One region of the Sodalis sp. RH16 genome, then DNA from elsewhere that is predicted to be linked to it. Evidence: predicted binding sites of a transcription regulator. Region 1 holds the regulator's gene; each other region holds the start of a gene.
What was found. The regulator PurR, encoded in region 1, represses purine synthesis genes. The targets are predictions, from matches to a motif close to CANGCAAACGTTTGCNTG.
Positions count from the first base shown of each region.

Region 1 (3,802 bases):
ACATCCGGAAGAATCGATCCGAGTAATTTCCCGATAACGTCGGCCAGGCGGCGAGAAAACGTTCATACCAGGCCATCAGCGTTTTGTCATAATCGGCACCGAAATTATGCCAGTCCTCCATAACAAAATGCTTCTCGCTGGCCCGCGCGATATGCTGCACGGAAGGGAGGCAGCCATTGGGGAAGATGTATTTGTCGATCCAGGGGTCCACGTTCATATCGGTCTGGTTGGATCCGATGGTATGGAGCAGGAAAAGGCCGTCGCGTTTCAGGTTGCGATCAATGACGTCGAAATAGGTGGCGTAGTTTTTCGGACCTACGTGCTCAAACATGCCCACCGAAACGATACGGTCGAATTGCACGTTGAGGTCGCGGTAATCCTGCAGCGAGATAGTGACGTCCAAACCTTCGCAGCGATCCTGCGCCAGTTTCTGCTGTTCAGCGGAGATAGTCACCCCCTGAACCGAAACACCGTAGTTCTTGGCCGCATAAGCGGCAAGCCCGCCCCAGCCGCAGCCCACATCCAGCAGCGTCATGCCCGGTCTTAACTGCAGCTTTTCGCAGATCATCCTGAGCTTGTCCTGCTGCGCTTCCTCCAGAGTGGTGGCCTTGTTCCAATAGCCGCACGAATACTGCATATAGGGATCCAGCATCAGGCTGAACAGGTCATTACCCAAGTCATAATGCTCTTTGCCGACAATCCAAGCCCGTTTTTTAGACTGAAGATTCATGAGCCGCGCGGCGGCAACGCGCATAACATCCTTGAAATGCCGGGGAAGCTTATTTTCCAAACCGGCTCTTAAAACGCGCTGAAAAAAGATATCCAGTCGCTCGCATTCCCACCAGCCGTCCATGTAACTTTCACCCAACCCCAATGACCCGTCCTCTAGCACGCGTTTAAAAAATTCCGGGTTCTTGACATGAATATCAAACGGCCTTGCGCCGTTGATCTTTACACCTGCCTCAGCAAGCATTTCATGGATGATTCGATACCAAGCATTATCATGAAAGCTCAGGTCTTCAACACACGAGGAACTCATAGCTTCTCCATCACCTTTCTTCTGTTATAACCCCGTCAGGAAAAGCGTAGCCGATACCTGCGGGCTTTTATAATCATCCACGGGTATCCGTGGTGTCGGATGTACCACAATAAACAGAGGAATATAAAAAACACCAATAGACTGTTTGTCAGACGGGCGCTTCATAAATAGGATGACGCCATGTAAAAACACGACATTCTTTTAAAGCAAAATTATTAGACAACTCGTTATATTTGTTAACGATATTGAGTATAAGCCTGCATTCCGGTTTAGACAATAGCTGACAGAATAATGTATTTCACAGATAAGTTAATGATTTCCTATCGAAACAATAACTCATCAGGCACATTCGGCGGTATGAAATATATTATTACATTCGGGAGCGAATCACCTTTGATAAGGGGCTCAGGAGGCCGTGCGCCGCCCTTCAGGAGCGAAACGGGCCGTCGGCCACCGAACGGCGTACAATCAGGGCGGGATGCACTTCGATAATCCTGGCGTTTTCCCGTTTGCTGGTGATACGGTCCAGCAGCATGGTCAGCGCGGCCTCGCCCAGCTCTTCTTTGGGTTGATGAATGGTAGTCAATGACGGGGTAAAAAAGCACGAATTGCGCACATTATCATAACCGATAATTGAGATGTCATCGGGAACCTTCATGCCCATTTCATCAATGGCGCACATTGCACCCATGGCCATGATATCACCGCCGCAAAATACCGCCGTGGGCCTTTGCGGCCTGGACAGAATGAGTTTCATGGCCTGATAGCCGGATTCCGGTTCGAAATCCCCCTGCACAATCCATTGATGGGGAATGGCGATGCCGGCTTCTTCCAGGGCCCGCAGGTAGCCGCGATGACGGCCGCCCCCGGTATTGCGCGCCAGTTGGCCGGGTATGGCGCCGATATCGCGATGCCCCCTGGAAATCAGATAGCGGGTCGCCATGTAACCCCCGGCGAAGGCATTGTCGATAATGGTATCGGTGAAATCCCGGCGAGCTTCGCCCCAATCCATGACCACCATGGGGATATGGCGATACTCTTCCAGCATATTCAGCAACGGTTCGGGATATTCGGCGCACATCACCAGCAACCCGTCCACCCGTTTTTGCGCCAGCATCGCCAGATAGGCGCCCTGTTTGTTCAGATCGTTATGGGAGTTGCACAGCACAAGGGTATATCCCCGCACAAAACAGTGGTGCTCAATCGACTCGATAATTTCCGCGAAGTAGGGCGCTTCGCTTGAGCTGGCCAGCAGGCCGATGGATTTTGTGCGGTTGATCTTAAGGCTGCGCGCCACGTCGCTGGGGGAATAGTGCAGCTGCCCGATGGCCTCCAAAACGGCGATCTTGGTCTCTTGCGCCACAAATCGCGTCTTATTGATGACATGTGACACCGTAGTGGTGGATACCCCGGCGCGTTTCGCCACGTCTTTAATGGTTGCCATGCGTGTAGAACTCCTGTACGCCGAAATAAATAAATCGCCAATTTTCCTTGATTCGGCACTAAAGTGAAAGCGATAAAGATAAATATGCTCGGGAGTTGCTGCCCGGCAAGCTTTTTTAATCGGGTTATGCGACACTGCTTACAACCTACGGGTGTAAAGATATCCCGTTCAGCGATAGGTGTAGTGATAAGGAGAAGTGATGAGCAGCGATTTCAAATTGTCATTAATGACCACGGTATTTTCCTTGCTGGTGATCATTGCGTTCAGCTTTACCGCGGTAATGAATTAAGGCGCCCAGGCGCCTTTTTTTCCTTTCAGCGAATGGTTTTCGGCGTCACGACCCGGCGGGCGCCGACATAGTGATCCGCCCAATAATCTTCATTCAGATAGCTGATGCGGATATCGCGGCCGGTGCGGGGGGATTCGATAAACCGTCCGTTGCCCAAATAAACGCCCACATGATCCGCCGCGCCGCGGTTGGTGATATGGAAGAAAACCAAATCGCCGCTTTCCAGATCGTCTTTCTTCACCGGCGCCGCATCGCGTAAATGAAACATTTCATTGGCGGTACGGGGCATATGAATCCGTACCACGTCCTTATAAGCATAATAGATCAGGCCGCTGCAATCGAACCCGGTATTGGGCGACATGCCGCCCCAGCGATAAGGCTTGCCCATCTGGGACATCAGCTTGTTCATCGCCGTCAATTTGGCATGCTGATAGCGTTTTTTGTGGCTATCGCTCATGATGATGGGTTGATCGTTGGCAATGAGATCGAGCGTGGCGCTTTCTTTCATCCGATGCCTGCCGTAACCCTTTTTGTAGCCTTTTTTCGGCGGGGTAAACTTGGCTATTTTTTTTGCGGGGGGCATTGGATGCAATTTTTTAACGTGGTTTTTTTCGACGGCCGGCTCTTTCGCTTTGGCGACGGGTATGGAATGTAATTTTTTATTGCTGCTTTTTTCAGCAACGAGCTCTTTTGGTTTGTCTGTGCTATGACGGGTGATTTTCTGCTCGGTCACCGGTTTGCTTTTTTTGGTTATCTTCAACACCTCTTTAAGAGGTTTTCGTTTGCGTCGGTCACCTGTTTTAGCCGTACTGGACTGTGATTTTCGCTGGTCGGCATTGATACCGGCATTGGGCGCGGCATGCGCCAAATTGAAAAATAACTGAGTAAAAAGCAACACAAAAAGCGTAAAGCATAAACGCATGATTAACGCTATCCTCTGTGGCCCCAAAGAGGGGGTTATAAATGCCTCAAAGGAATTTAAGCTATTTACCCCTACTTTGCATCATGAATTATCATCATATTGTGAATA
Region 1 is NZ_CP178737.1:4,755,863-4,759,664, forward strand. Features, by position in the region: gene cfa (cyclopropane fatty acyl phospholipid synthase) at 1-1,039, opposite strand, end outside; gene purR (HTH-type transcriptional repressor PurR) at 1,467-2,483, opposite strand; gene ACL2XJ_RS21660 (YnhF family membrane protein) at 2,683-2,772, shown strand; gene ACL2XJ_RS21665 (C40 family peptidase) at 2,798-3,694, opposite strand; gene ACL2XJ_RS21670 (hypothetical protein) at 3,776-3,802, opposite strand, start outside.

Region 2 (3,802 bases), 1.3 Mb from region 1:
CCGCGAGCATAGCATGCCGAATTTTTGCTGCTGCTGATTCAACCGGCGGGTCATGGCCTGCTGCAGCTGATATTGCAGCGCCTGCAATTGCTGCTGCACCCGGCCGATGCGCGGCAGCGGCGATTGCTGGCCCAGCCGCTGCTGCACCCGCTCATGGCGGCGCTGCGCCAGCCGTAGCTGCGCCTGTACGCCGTCGTCCAGCCGGCGGCGCAGTTTGACCAGCGTGGTTTGCTGGCGCGCCAGCCGCAAATGGGGATGCTGCTGCTGCAGGCGGTGCTGCAGGCGGGTAAAAATCTGCTGGCGCTGGGCCAGATAATAATCCATCGCCATTTCCAGCCGCTGCTGCTGCGACTGCAACCGGCGCACCAGCTCCAACTGATTGCGGCTCACCAGCTCCGCCGCCGCCGAGGGGGTAGGCGCACGAAGATCGGCGACAAAATCGGCAATGGTCACATCGGTTTCGTGTCCGACGGCGCTCACCACCGGCAATATGCTGGCAAAAATGGCCCGCGCCACCCGTTCGTCGTTAAAACTCCATAAATCTTCCAGCGAACCGCCGCCGCGGCCGACGATAAGCACATCGCACTCCCGCCGGCGGTTGGCGGTTTCAATGGCCCGCACGATCTGCGCGGGCGCGTCCTGTCCCTGTACCGGCGTTGGGTAGATCACCACCGGCAGCGACGGATCCCGCCGGCGCAGGACGTTCAGAATATCGTGCAGCGCCGCGCCGCTGGCTGAGGTGATGACGCCAACCCGCCGGGACGGGCTGGGCAACGGCTGTTTATGGATCTGATCGAACAGTCCTTCCGCCGATAACCGCTGCTTGAGCTGTTCGAACTGCTGCTGCAGCAAACCGTCGCCGGCCGGCTGCATGCTCTCGGCAATCAGCTGGTAGTCGCCGCGGGGTTCATACAGCGTCAACGAAGCCCGCACCAATACCTGCTGCCCGTTGCGCGGGGCGAAGGTCACCCGCCGGTTGCCGTTGCGGAACATAGCGCAACGCACCTGGGCGCGATCGTCTTTCAGGGTAAAATACCAATGGCCGGAGGCGGGCTGGGAAAAGTTGGATATCTCGCCGGTTAGCCAGATCTGGCCCATCTCGCTTTCCAGCAGTTCACGCACCTGTTGATTCAGGCGGGAAACGGTAAAAATCAGTGACGAGGCGGGTGCAGACATGTGAGCTGGATCAACTTTGTTAAAAAAGACTTAATCGGTTGATATTACTTAACGCTGGCCGGTTATCAAGGTTTTTTTAAAAAAATAGCTGGAGGCAACCGTTTACGTTCTGTATAATGCCACGGCAATATTTTATACATCCACCCTGGTGAGATATTGCTATGTTACGTATCGCAAAAGAAGCCCTGACTTTCGACGATCTCCTCCTTTTACCTGCACATTCCACGGTTCTGCCCAACACCGCCGAGCTGGGAACCCAACTGACCAAAAAAATCCGTCTCAACATTCCGCTGCTCTCCGCGGCCATGGATACCGTTACCGAAGCGCCCCTGGCTATCGCACTGGCCCAAGAGGGCGGTATCGGCTTTATCCATAAAAACATGTCCATCGAGCGCCAGGCTGAGGAAGTCAGCCGGGTGAAAAAACATGAAAGCGGCGTGGTGACCGATCCCAAGACCGTCACCCCGTCAACCACCCTGTCCCAGGTCAAGGAAATGACCGCCCGCAACGGTTTCGCCGGTTATCCGGTGGTCACCGATGACAACGAACTGGTGGGCATCATCACCGGCCGCGATGTGCGGTTCGTCACCGATCTTTCCCAGCCGGTCACCGCGGTCATGACGCCGAAGGAACGTCTGGTGACGGTGAAAGAGGGCGAAGCCCGCGAAGTCGTGCTGCAAAAAATGCACGAGAAGCGTGTAGAAAAAGCGCTGGTAGTGGACGGACAATTCCATTTGCTGGGCATGATCACGGTAAAAGATTTTCAGAAAGCGGAACGCAAGCCCAATGCCTGCAAAGATGAGCACGGCCGGCTGCGCGTAGGCGCGGCGGTGGGCGCGGGCGCGGGTAATGAAGAGCGTATCGACGCGCTGGTGGCCGCCGGTGTCGACGTGCTGCTCATCGATTCCTCCCACGGCCATTCCGAAGGCGTATTGCAGCGCATTCGCGCCACCCGTGAAAAATATCCCGATTTGCAGATTATCGGCGGCAATATCGCCACCGGCGCCGGCGCCATCGCGCTGGTGGAAGCGGGCGTAAGCGCGGTTAAAGTGGGTATCGGGCCGGGGTCCATCTGCACCACCCGTATCGTTACCGGCGTCGGCGTACCGCAAATCACCGCCATATCCGATGCGGTGGAAGCGCTGGAAGGCACCGGTATTCCGGTTATCGCCGACGGCGGCATCCGTTACTCCGGCGATATCGCCAAAGCCATTGCCGCCGGCGCCTCATGCGTCATGGTGGGCTCGCTGCTGGCCGGTACCGAGGAATCCCCCGGCGAAATCGAACTCTACCAGGGCCGTTCGTTTAAATCCTATCGCGGCATGGGATCCCTGGGCGCCATGTCCAAAGGTTCCTCCGACCGCTATTTCCAGACCGACAACGCCGCCGATAAACTGGTGCCGGAAGGCATAGAAGGGCGGGTGGCTTACAAAGGCCGCCTGAAAGAGATAGTGCATCAGCAGATGGGCGGGTTGCGCTCCTGCATGGGACTCACCGGCTGCGCCACCATCGACGAACTGCGCACCAAGGCCGAATTTGTCCGCATCAGCGGCGCCGGCATTCAGGAAAGCCACGTCCACGACGTCGCCATCACCAAAGAATCGCCGAATTACCGCATGGGCTAAACGCGCCGGACGGTGCGCTGCGGGCGGTAATAGTGCATTATCTCCCTGGTGCGCCGCCCGTTGCGTCGGATGGCCGAGGATTGGCCATCCCTGATTTTTTCTTCCCGGCCGCGGCCGGGTGGTGTTGTATTTTGACCACCGCTCTTGGAATACGCCTTCTATGACAGATAATATCCATAAACATCGCATTCTGATTCTGGACTTCGGTTCGCAGTACACCCAACTTATCGCCCGCCGCGTGCGCGAGCTGGGCGTCTATTGCGAACTCTGGGCCTGGGACGTGACAAAAGCGCAAATCCGCGCCTTCGAACCCAGCGGCATTATTCTTTCCGGCGGCCCTGAAAGCACCACCGAACATAACAGTCCGGTTGCGCCGGAGTATGTTTACCAGGCCGGCGTCCCGGTGCTGGGCGTCTGTTATGGCATGCAGACCATGGCCATGCAGCTGGGGGGCCGGGTGGAAGGCTCTCATGAGCGCGAATTCGGCTATGCCCAGGTTGAGGTGTTAAACGACAGCGCCCTGATAAGGGACATCAAGGATTCCCTCAGCGTCAACGGCAAGCCGCTGCTGGATGTCTGGATGAGCCACGGCGACAAGGTCACCGACATCCCTGCGGGGTTCGTCACCGTCGCCAGCACGGAGAGCTGCCGGTTCGCCATCATGGCCGACGAGGAAAAACGGTTCTACGGCGTGCAGTTCCATCCCGAAGTCACCCATACCCGCCAGGGCCAGCGGATCCTGGAACGTTTTATCAAGGATATCTGCCGCTGCGAGGCGTTGTGGACGCCGGACAAGATTATCGAAGATGCCGTCAGCCGCCTACGCCGGCAAATCGGCGACGATCATGTGATCCTGGGACTGTCCGGCGGGGTGGATTCGTCGGTCACCGCCATGCTGCTGCACCGCGCCATCGGCAATCGCCTGAGCTGCGTATTTGTGGATAACGGACTGCTGCGGCTGAACGAGGCCGCCCAGGTATTGGAGATGTTCGGCGAGAAGT
Region 2 is NZ_CP178737.1:6,080,800-6,084,601, reverse strand. Features, by position in the region: gene xseA (exodeoxyribonuclease VII large subunit) at 1-1,176, opposite strand, end outside; gene guaB (IMP dehydrogenase) at 1,338-2,801, shown strand; gene guaA (glutamine-hydrolyzing GMP synthase) at 2,962-3,802, shown strand, end outside.
Region 2: guaB (IMP dehydrogenase) is a predicted target of PurR. The motif match lies at 1,268-1,285, and genes of this name have one in related genera.

Region 3 (3,802 bases), 1.4 Mb from region 1:
GATGGATACCGCCCCGGGCCAGCGGCTGGCCCGCCGCCGTTAACCGGGTCACATCACGGAGCATTTTGGGGGTTTTGCCCAGCAATACATCCAGCGGCATGTCGATGGGCTGGTTGTCGAAATGCCGGTCCGCCAGACTCAGGTGCATTTCCTCGGTGGCTTCACCGATTACCGCGTAAGGCGCCCGCTCGCGGCGGCAAATGGCCTCAAACTCCCCGAGCCGCTCCGGCGCCACCGCCAGCACATAACGCTCCTGGGATTCGTTGCACCAGACCTCCAGCGGGCTCATGCCCGGTTCATCGTTGGGGATGTCCCGCAGCTGAAAACGTCCGCCGCGCCGACCGTCGCTCACCAGCTCCGGCATGGCGTTGGACAGGCCGCCGGCCCCCACGTCATGAATAAACAGTATCGGATTGTCGTCACCCCGCTGCCAGCAGCGATCGATGACTTCCTGGCAGCGCCGTTCCATTTCCGGATTGTCCCGCTGCACCGAGGCGAAATCCAGATCGGCATCCGACTGCCCGGACGCCATGGATGAAGCCGCCCCGCCGCCCAGGCCGATGTTCATTGCCGGCCCGCCCAGGACAATCAGCTTGGCGCCGATGGAAATTTCCCCTTTTTGCACATGGCCGGCGCGAATGTTGCCAATCCCCCCCGCCAGCATAATCGGCTTGTGATAACCCCGCAGTTCAACGCCGTTATGGCTGCTGACCTGTTCTTCATAGGTACGGAAATATCCCGTCAGGGCCGGACGGCCGAACTCATTGTTAAACGCAGCGCCCCCCAGCGGGCCGTCGGTCATGATATCCAGAGCGGAGACAATGCGATCCGGCTTGCCGAAATCCTGTTCCCATGGCTGCTCGAAACCGGGGATACGCAAATTGGATACCGAGAACCCCGTCAGGCCGGCCTTGGGCTTGGAACCCCGTCCGGTGGCGCCCTCATCGCGGATTTCTCCGCCGGAACCGGTGGCGGCGCCGGGCCAGGGAGAGATGGCGGTGGGATGGTTATGCGTCTCCACTTTCATCAGAATATGCGCCGGTTCCTGGTGAAAATCGTAGCGCTGGTCACGCGGGTCGGCGAAAAATCGTCCCACCGAAGAACCTTCCATGACCGCCGCGTTATCTTTGTAGGCCGACAGGACAAACTCCGGCGTCTGTTCAAAGGTATTCTTGATCATTTTGAACAGCGACTTTGGCTGTGCCTGGCCGTCGATAACCCAATCGGCATTGAAGATTTTATGGCGGCAGTGCTCGGAATTGGCCTGGGCGAACATATAGAGTTCCACGTCGGTGGGATTGCGCCCCAAACGGGTGAACGCCTCCTGCAGATAGTCTATTTCATCGTCGGCCAACGCCAGCCCCAGTTGATGATTGGCACGCTCCAGGGCGGGACGGCCTTCGACGAGCATAGCCACTTCACCTACCGGCGCCGGCGTCTGATGCGAGAACAACGCCGCCGCCTGTTCATATTTATCGAACACAGTCTCCATCATCCGGTCATGGAGCAGAGCCCCCAGTTGGCGCCACTGCTCCTCGGTGAGGGTGGAGCCCTGGATATAAAACGCCAGTCCGCGCTCCAGACGCTTTACCTGCGGCAAACCGCAGTTATGGGCGATATCCGTGGCTTTCGACGACCAGGGGGAGAGCGTACCGGGGCGCGGCGTCACCAGCAGTAGGCGCCCCTCGGGGTCGTGTTCGGCGAGAGAAGGACCGTATTTCAACAGCCGCTGCAATCTTGCGTGTTCGTCGGTATTGAGGGGCGCGCTCAAATCGGCAAAGTGAACATATTCAGCATAGACATCGCTTACCGGAAGCCGGGCTTCCTGGCAGCGGGCCAGCAGTTTATTGATACGAAATGCCGACAGAGCGGGCGAACCACGCAGTATTTCCATAATAAAGATCTCTCGTCTTTGAACCGACGCCCGCCAATGCGGGGTACGGCTTGCCATGGGGCGCAACTTCAGGGGGAAACGCGCGCCATTATAGAGAATCCCGGCGGCGGACGAAACCGTTTGCGCGGTTATTCTTGCGCGCTGAATAACCTTTCTTACTGTATGGTCTTTAAGCTTTTTTGTTGCACCGTGGCGCTTTGTTGCGCAAAATGCCCCGACACCAGGGAGAAAATGATAACGATTTTGCCGTTCGAGACAGTAGGGATTGCACTCCGGCAAGAGATAACTATTTGAAGCGCTTAAAATTAAATTATGTCGTGATTGGCGCCATCACCGCATTGCTGACCTGGGCACTTTGGTTCAACGTGCCTTGGCATGGGATGCAAGATGATGTGCTCAGTCAAATCAAAGCCAGAGGAACGCTACGCGTCAGCACCATCGATGCTCCGCTGAGTTATACCACGACCAACCACCAGCCCTCCGGTTTCGACTATGAACTGGCGAAACGCTTCGCCGATTATCTGGGGGTAAAGCTGGTTATCCGCCAGCGCGGCACCCTCAATGAACTGTTCGACGATTTGGATAACGACGACGCCGATATGCTGGCCGCGGGCCTCATCTACAATAACGAACGATTGCAGCGTTACGCCACCGGCCCGGCCAATTATTATGTTTCCCAGCAGTTGGTGTATCGCCTGGGGCAGCCCCGGCCGAAAAATCTCGGCGCGCTGCAGGGCCGTCTGGCCGTGACTTCCGGGTCGGCCCATATTTCACTGCTGCGCGCCATGAAAGAAAAAAAATACCCCCAACTGGCGTGGGAGGTGTCATCGGATCTGAGCAGCAAGGCGTTACTGGAACAGGTTGCGGAAGGCAAGCTCGATTATACGCTGGCGGATTCCGCCACCATCGGGTTGCTGCAGCGCATCCATCCGCAATTGGCGGTGGCGTTTGATGTCAGCGACGAAGAGCCGGTGACCTGGTATTTGCCAAAGAAAAACAGCGATAACCTGTCGGCCGCGCTGTTGGATTTTTACCACGGGCTGAATGAAGAAGGGATAATCGCCCGGCTGGAGGAAAAATACCTCGGCCATGTGGGCAGTTTTGATTATGTAGACACCAAAACCTTCCTCTCCTCCATCGATGCGACCTTACCGGCATTGCAATCCCTGTTCCAGCAGTATGCCACTGAAATTGACTGGAAATTACTGGCGGCCATTTCTTATCAGGAGTCCCATTGGGACCCATTGGCCGTTTCCCCCACCGGTGTACGAGGCCTGATGATGCTGACCCGCGCCACCGCCGACAGCCTGGGCATCAACGATCGGCAGGATGCGGAGCAGAGCATTCGCGGCGGGGCGCTCTATTTATCCCATATGATGCAGAAAGTGCCCGAGACCATACCGGAAGATGAAAAAATCTGGTTTGCGCTCACAGCTTATAATATGGGTTATGCCCATATGCTGGACGCCCGCGCGCTCACCGCCAAGCAAAAGGGCAATCCCGACAGCTGGGTGGACGTTAAACTCCGCCTGCCCATGCTCAGCCAGCCCCGTTATTACCAGCAGACTACCTACGGTTACGCCCGCGGCCAGCAGGCGTATGATTATGTGGAGAATATCCGCCGCTACGAAATGAGCCTGGTGGGCTATCTGCAGGAAAAAGATAAAGAAAAAGAAACCGAGAAAGAAAAAACCCTTCAAGCAGCGCAAACCATCCCTCAGCCGCCAAGCTCCTTTCCGGTCGTTACCAGCCAATTTTCCGGCTTGACCGCCGTTCCATCCGGCATGGCGCCCGTTCTGGCCAAAGCCTCCCCTTAACCGACGGCGGGCGGCTGTTCTTTCATCGCCTGGCGCCGCGCTTTATGCGCAGCCCGGCGGCCGCGAAAAAACGCGCTGAGACAGCTTGAAC
Region 3 is NZ_CP178737.1:6,124,335-6,128,136, forward strand. Features, by position in the region: gene purL (phosphoribosylformylglycinamidine synthase) at 1-1,897, opposite strand, end outside; gene mltF (membrane-bound lytic murein transglycosylase MltF) at 2,104-3,711, shown strand; gene tadA (tRNA adenosine(34) deaminase TadA) at 3,708-3,802, opposite strand, start outside.
Region 3: purL (phosphoribosylformylglycinamidine synthase) is a predicted target of PurR. The motif match lies at 2,004-2,021, and genes of this name have one in related genera.

Region 4 (3,802 bases), 1.3 Mb from region 1:
ATCACCTTGAATAGCAGGCTCAAGCCGATACCCACGACGGTAGCCAGGGCCATGCCCTTCAGTTCGGCGGCGCCGATATGTATTTTCGCGCCGCTGACGCCGATAATCAGGATGACCGAGGTCAGGATGAGATTTTGCGGCTTGTTATAATCCACTTTCGATTCAATCAGTACCCGGATCCCCGAGGCGGCAATCACCCCGTACAGCAGCAGCGAGACGCCCCCCATCACCGGGACCGGCACCGCCTGGATCGCCGCGGCAAGCTTGCCGATACATGACAATAGGATGGCGAATATCGCCGCGCCGCCGATTACCCAGGTGCTGTAAACCTTGGTGATGGCCATGACGCCGATATTCTCGCCGTAGGTGGTGTTGGGGGTGGAGCCGAAAAAGCCTGAAAGCATGGTGGAAACGCCATTGGCGAACATTGAACGATGCAGGCCGGGATCGCGCAGGAGATCGCGCTTGACGATATTGGCGGTGACCACCAGATGGCCGATATGCTCGGCAATCACCACCAGCGCCGCCGGCAGGATGGTCAGAATGGCCACCCATTCAAAACGCGGTGTGTAAAAGGTCGGCATGGCAAACCAGTGCGCGGCCGCCACCGGCGATAAGTCCACCGCGCCCATAAACCAGGCCAGGGCATAACCCGCCAGTACCCCGATAAGGATCGGGATAATCGCCAGGAAACCGCGGAACAGTACGGACCCCAGCACCGTCACCGCCAGGGTCACCATGGAAATGATGACGGTGGAGTGATCAACGCTTGCCCCGTCGGCAGGCAGTAGCCCCGCCATATTGGCCGCAACGCCCGCCAGTTCCAGGCCGATAACCGATACGATGGCTCCCATCGCCGCCGGCGGGAATACCACCTCGATCCAGCCGGTGCCGGCCACTTTGACAATCCATGCCACGATGCAAAACAGCGCGCCGCAGGCGATAAAGCCCCCGAGGGCCGATTCGTATCCCATCGGCAGCAGCAGCAGCACCGGCGATATAAAGGCAAAGCTTGACCCCAGATAGGCCGGGATTTTTCCTTTGCAAATGAACAGATACAGCAGGGTGCCGATGCCGTTGAACAACAGCACGGTGGCGGGATTGATTTTGAATAAAATCGGCACCAGGACGGTGGCGCCGAACATGGCGAACAGGTGTTGTAAGCTCAATGGGATGGTTTGCAGCAACGGCGGGCGTTCATCCACTGCGATGGCGCGACGGGTCATGTGAGTTCCTCAATTTAAAATCAAAAAAAACCGACCCTTCCGGTCGGCTTGATGTTATTTGGTACCGAATAACTTATCGCCCGCATCGCCGAGGCCCGGCATGATGTAGCCTTGCTCGTTGAGGCCCTCGTCAATGGCCGCCGTGTAGAGTTCAATATCGGGATGCGCCGCTTCCAGCGCCGCCAGCCCTTCCGGCGCCGCCACCAGTACCAGCACCTTGATAGCTTTGCAGCCGGCCTTTTTCAGCAGATCGATTGTGGCAATCATCGAGCCGCCGGTGGCAAGCATAGGATCCACCACCAGGGCCATGCGCTCGTTGATATCCGACACCAGCTTTTGAAAATAGGGCACCGGCTTGAGCGTGGTCTCGTTGCGGTAGATGCCCACCACGCTGATACGCGCGCTGGGGACGTTTTCCAATACGCCGTCCATCATGCCCAGGCCGGCGCGGAGGATAGGCACGACGGTAATTTTTTTGCCCTTGATCTGATCGATTTCAACCGGACCGCACCAACCCTCGATGGTGACTTTTTCAGTCTCGAGATCGGCGGTTGCCACATAGGTCAGTAAACTACCCACTTCCGATGCCAATTCGCGAAAACGCTTGGTGCTGATGTCATTTTCACGCATTAAACCAAGCTTGTGTTTAACGAGCGGGTGTTTTACTTCAACGATCTTCATCATTACTCTCCCCAGGAAGCATTGAACGGTCAAAAAAATCGCGAGATTATAACCCCTTTTTTTTGCCGCGCCCTATGAAAATAGCTGATCCCGATCAATGGATTATTAAAATTCACTATAGACAATGAAAAGCCAAATGGTTTGACAACACCACTCGCAAACGTTTGCCCGCGCTGTTAGAATTGCCCGCGCCCTATTTAAACCGCAACATATCATCTCCGTGGGGATCTTGCAGTGACCGAAAAAACCTCTCTCAGCTATAAAGACGCAGGTGTGGATATCGATGCCGGCAACGCATTGGTAGACCGCATTAAAGGTGTGGTGAAACAGACGAAACGTCCCGAAGTCATGGGCGGGCTGGGTGGCTTCGGTGCGCTGTGCGCGATACCGCAGAAATACCGCGAGCCGATTCTGGTTTCCGGCACCGACGGTGTCGGCACGAAACTGCGTCTGGCGATGGATCTGCAACGTCACGATACCATAGGTATCGATCTGGTGGCGATGTGTGTGAATGATCTGGTGGTGCAGGGAGCCGAACCGCTGTTTTTCCTTGATTACTTCGCTACAGGAAAACTGGATGTGGATACCGCCGCCCAGGTCATCACCGGCATCGCGGAGGGCTGCAAGCAGGCCGGCTGCGCGCTGGTGGGGGGCGAAACGGCGGAAATGCCCGGCATGTACCACGGTGAGGATTATGATGTCGCCGGTTTCTGCGTCGGCGTGGTGGAGAAATCAGAGATCATCGACGGCAGTAAAGTCCGGGCGGGGGATACGCTGCTGGCTCTGGCTTCCAGCGGTCCGCACTCCAACGGCTACTCACTGGTGCGTAAAATTCTGGAGTTCAGCCAGACCGATCCGCTGCAAACGCAGCTTGAGGGCGCGCCTTTGGCGGATCATCTGCTGCAGCCTACCCGCATCTACGTCAAGGCGCTGCTGCAGCTTATCGCCCAGACGGAAATCCATGCCATCGCCCATCTTACCGGCGGCGGTTTTTGGGAGAACATCCCCCGGGTATTGCCGGCGGATACCCGTGCGGTGATTAACGAAAGCAGCTGGCAGTGGCCGGCGGTATTCCATTGGCTGCAGCAGGCCGGCAACGTAAGCCGCCATGAAATGTACCGTACCTTTAACTGCGGCGTCGGCATGGTGATAGCGGTTCCGGCCGAGAGCGCGGACAGCGCGCTTGCTATGCTGGGCGCCCTGGGGGAAACCGCCTGGAAGCTGGGGGAGATCGAACCCCTTACCGGCGAGGACCGGGTGATCATCCGCTGATGAAAAAGATTGTCGTGCTTCTCTCCGGCGAAGGCAGCAATCTTCAGGCGGTAATGGATGCCTGCCGGGACGGTAAAATTCCGGCGCGGATCGCCGCGGTGTTCAGCAACCGCGCCGATGCCTACGGATTACAGCGCGCCGCCCAGGGAAGCCTGCCGGCCCATGCCCTTAATCCCGGCGATTATCCCCATCGGGCCGCCTTTGACCTGGCGTTGATGGAACGCATTGATGAACACCGGCCGGACGCGGTCATCCTGGCGGGTTATATGCGTATCCTGTCGCCGGCGTTTGTCAGCCATTATGCGGGCCGGCTGCTGAATATCCACCCTTCCCTGCTGCCGCGCTATCCCGGCCTGCACACCCACCGCCAGGTCTTGGCCAACGGTGATGCTGAACACGGCACGTCAGTGCACTTCGTCACCGAGGAACTGGACGGAGGGCCGGTGATTTTGCAGGCGAAGGTGCCGGTGTTTCCGGACGATAATGAAGCGGAGCTGGCGGCGCGCGTCAAAACCCAGGAACACGCCATTTATCCCCTGGCTATCCGTTGGCTGCTGCAGGGCCGCCTGGAATTGCGGGACGGCATGGCGCGGTTGGACGGGCTGCCGTTGCCGCCGGCCGGC
Region 4 is NZ_CP178737.1:6,006,013-6,009,814, forward strand. Features, by position in the region: gene uraA (uracil permease) at 1-1,226, opposite strand, end outside; gene upp (uracil phosphoribosyltransferase) at 1,281-1,907, opposite strand; gene purM (phosphoribosylformylglycinamidine cyclo-ligase) at 2,142-3,179, shown strand; gene purN (phosphoribosylglycinamide formyltransferase) at 3,179-3,802, shown strand, end outside.
Region 4: purM (phosphoribosylformylglycinamidine cyclo-ligase) is a predicted target of PurR. The motif match lies at 2,061-2,078, and genes of this name have one in related genera.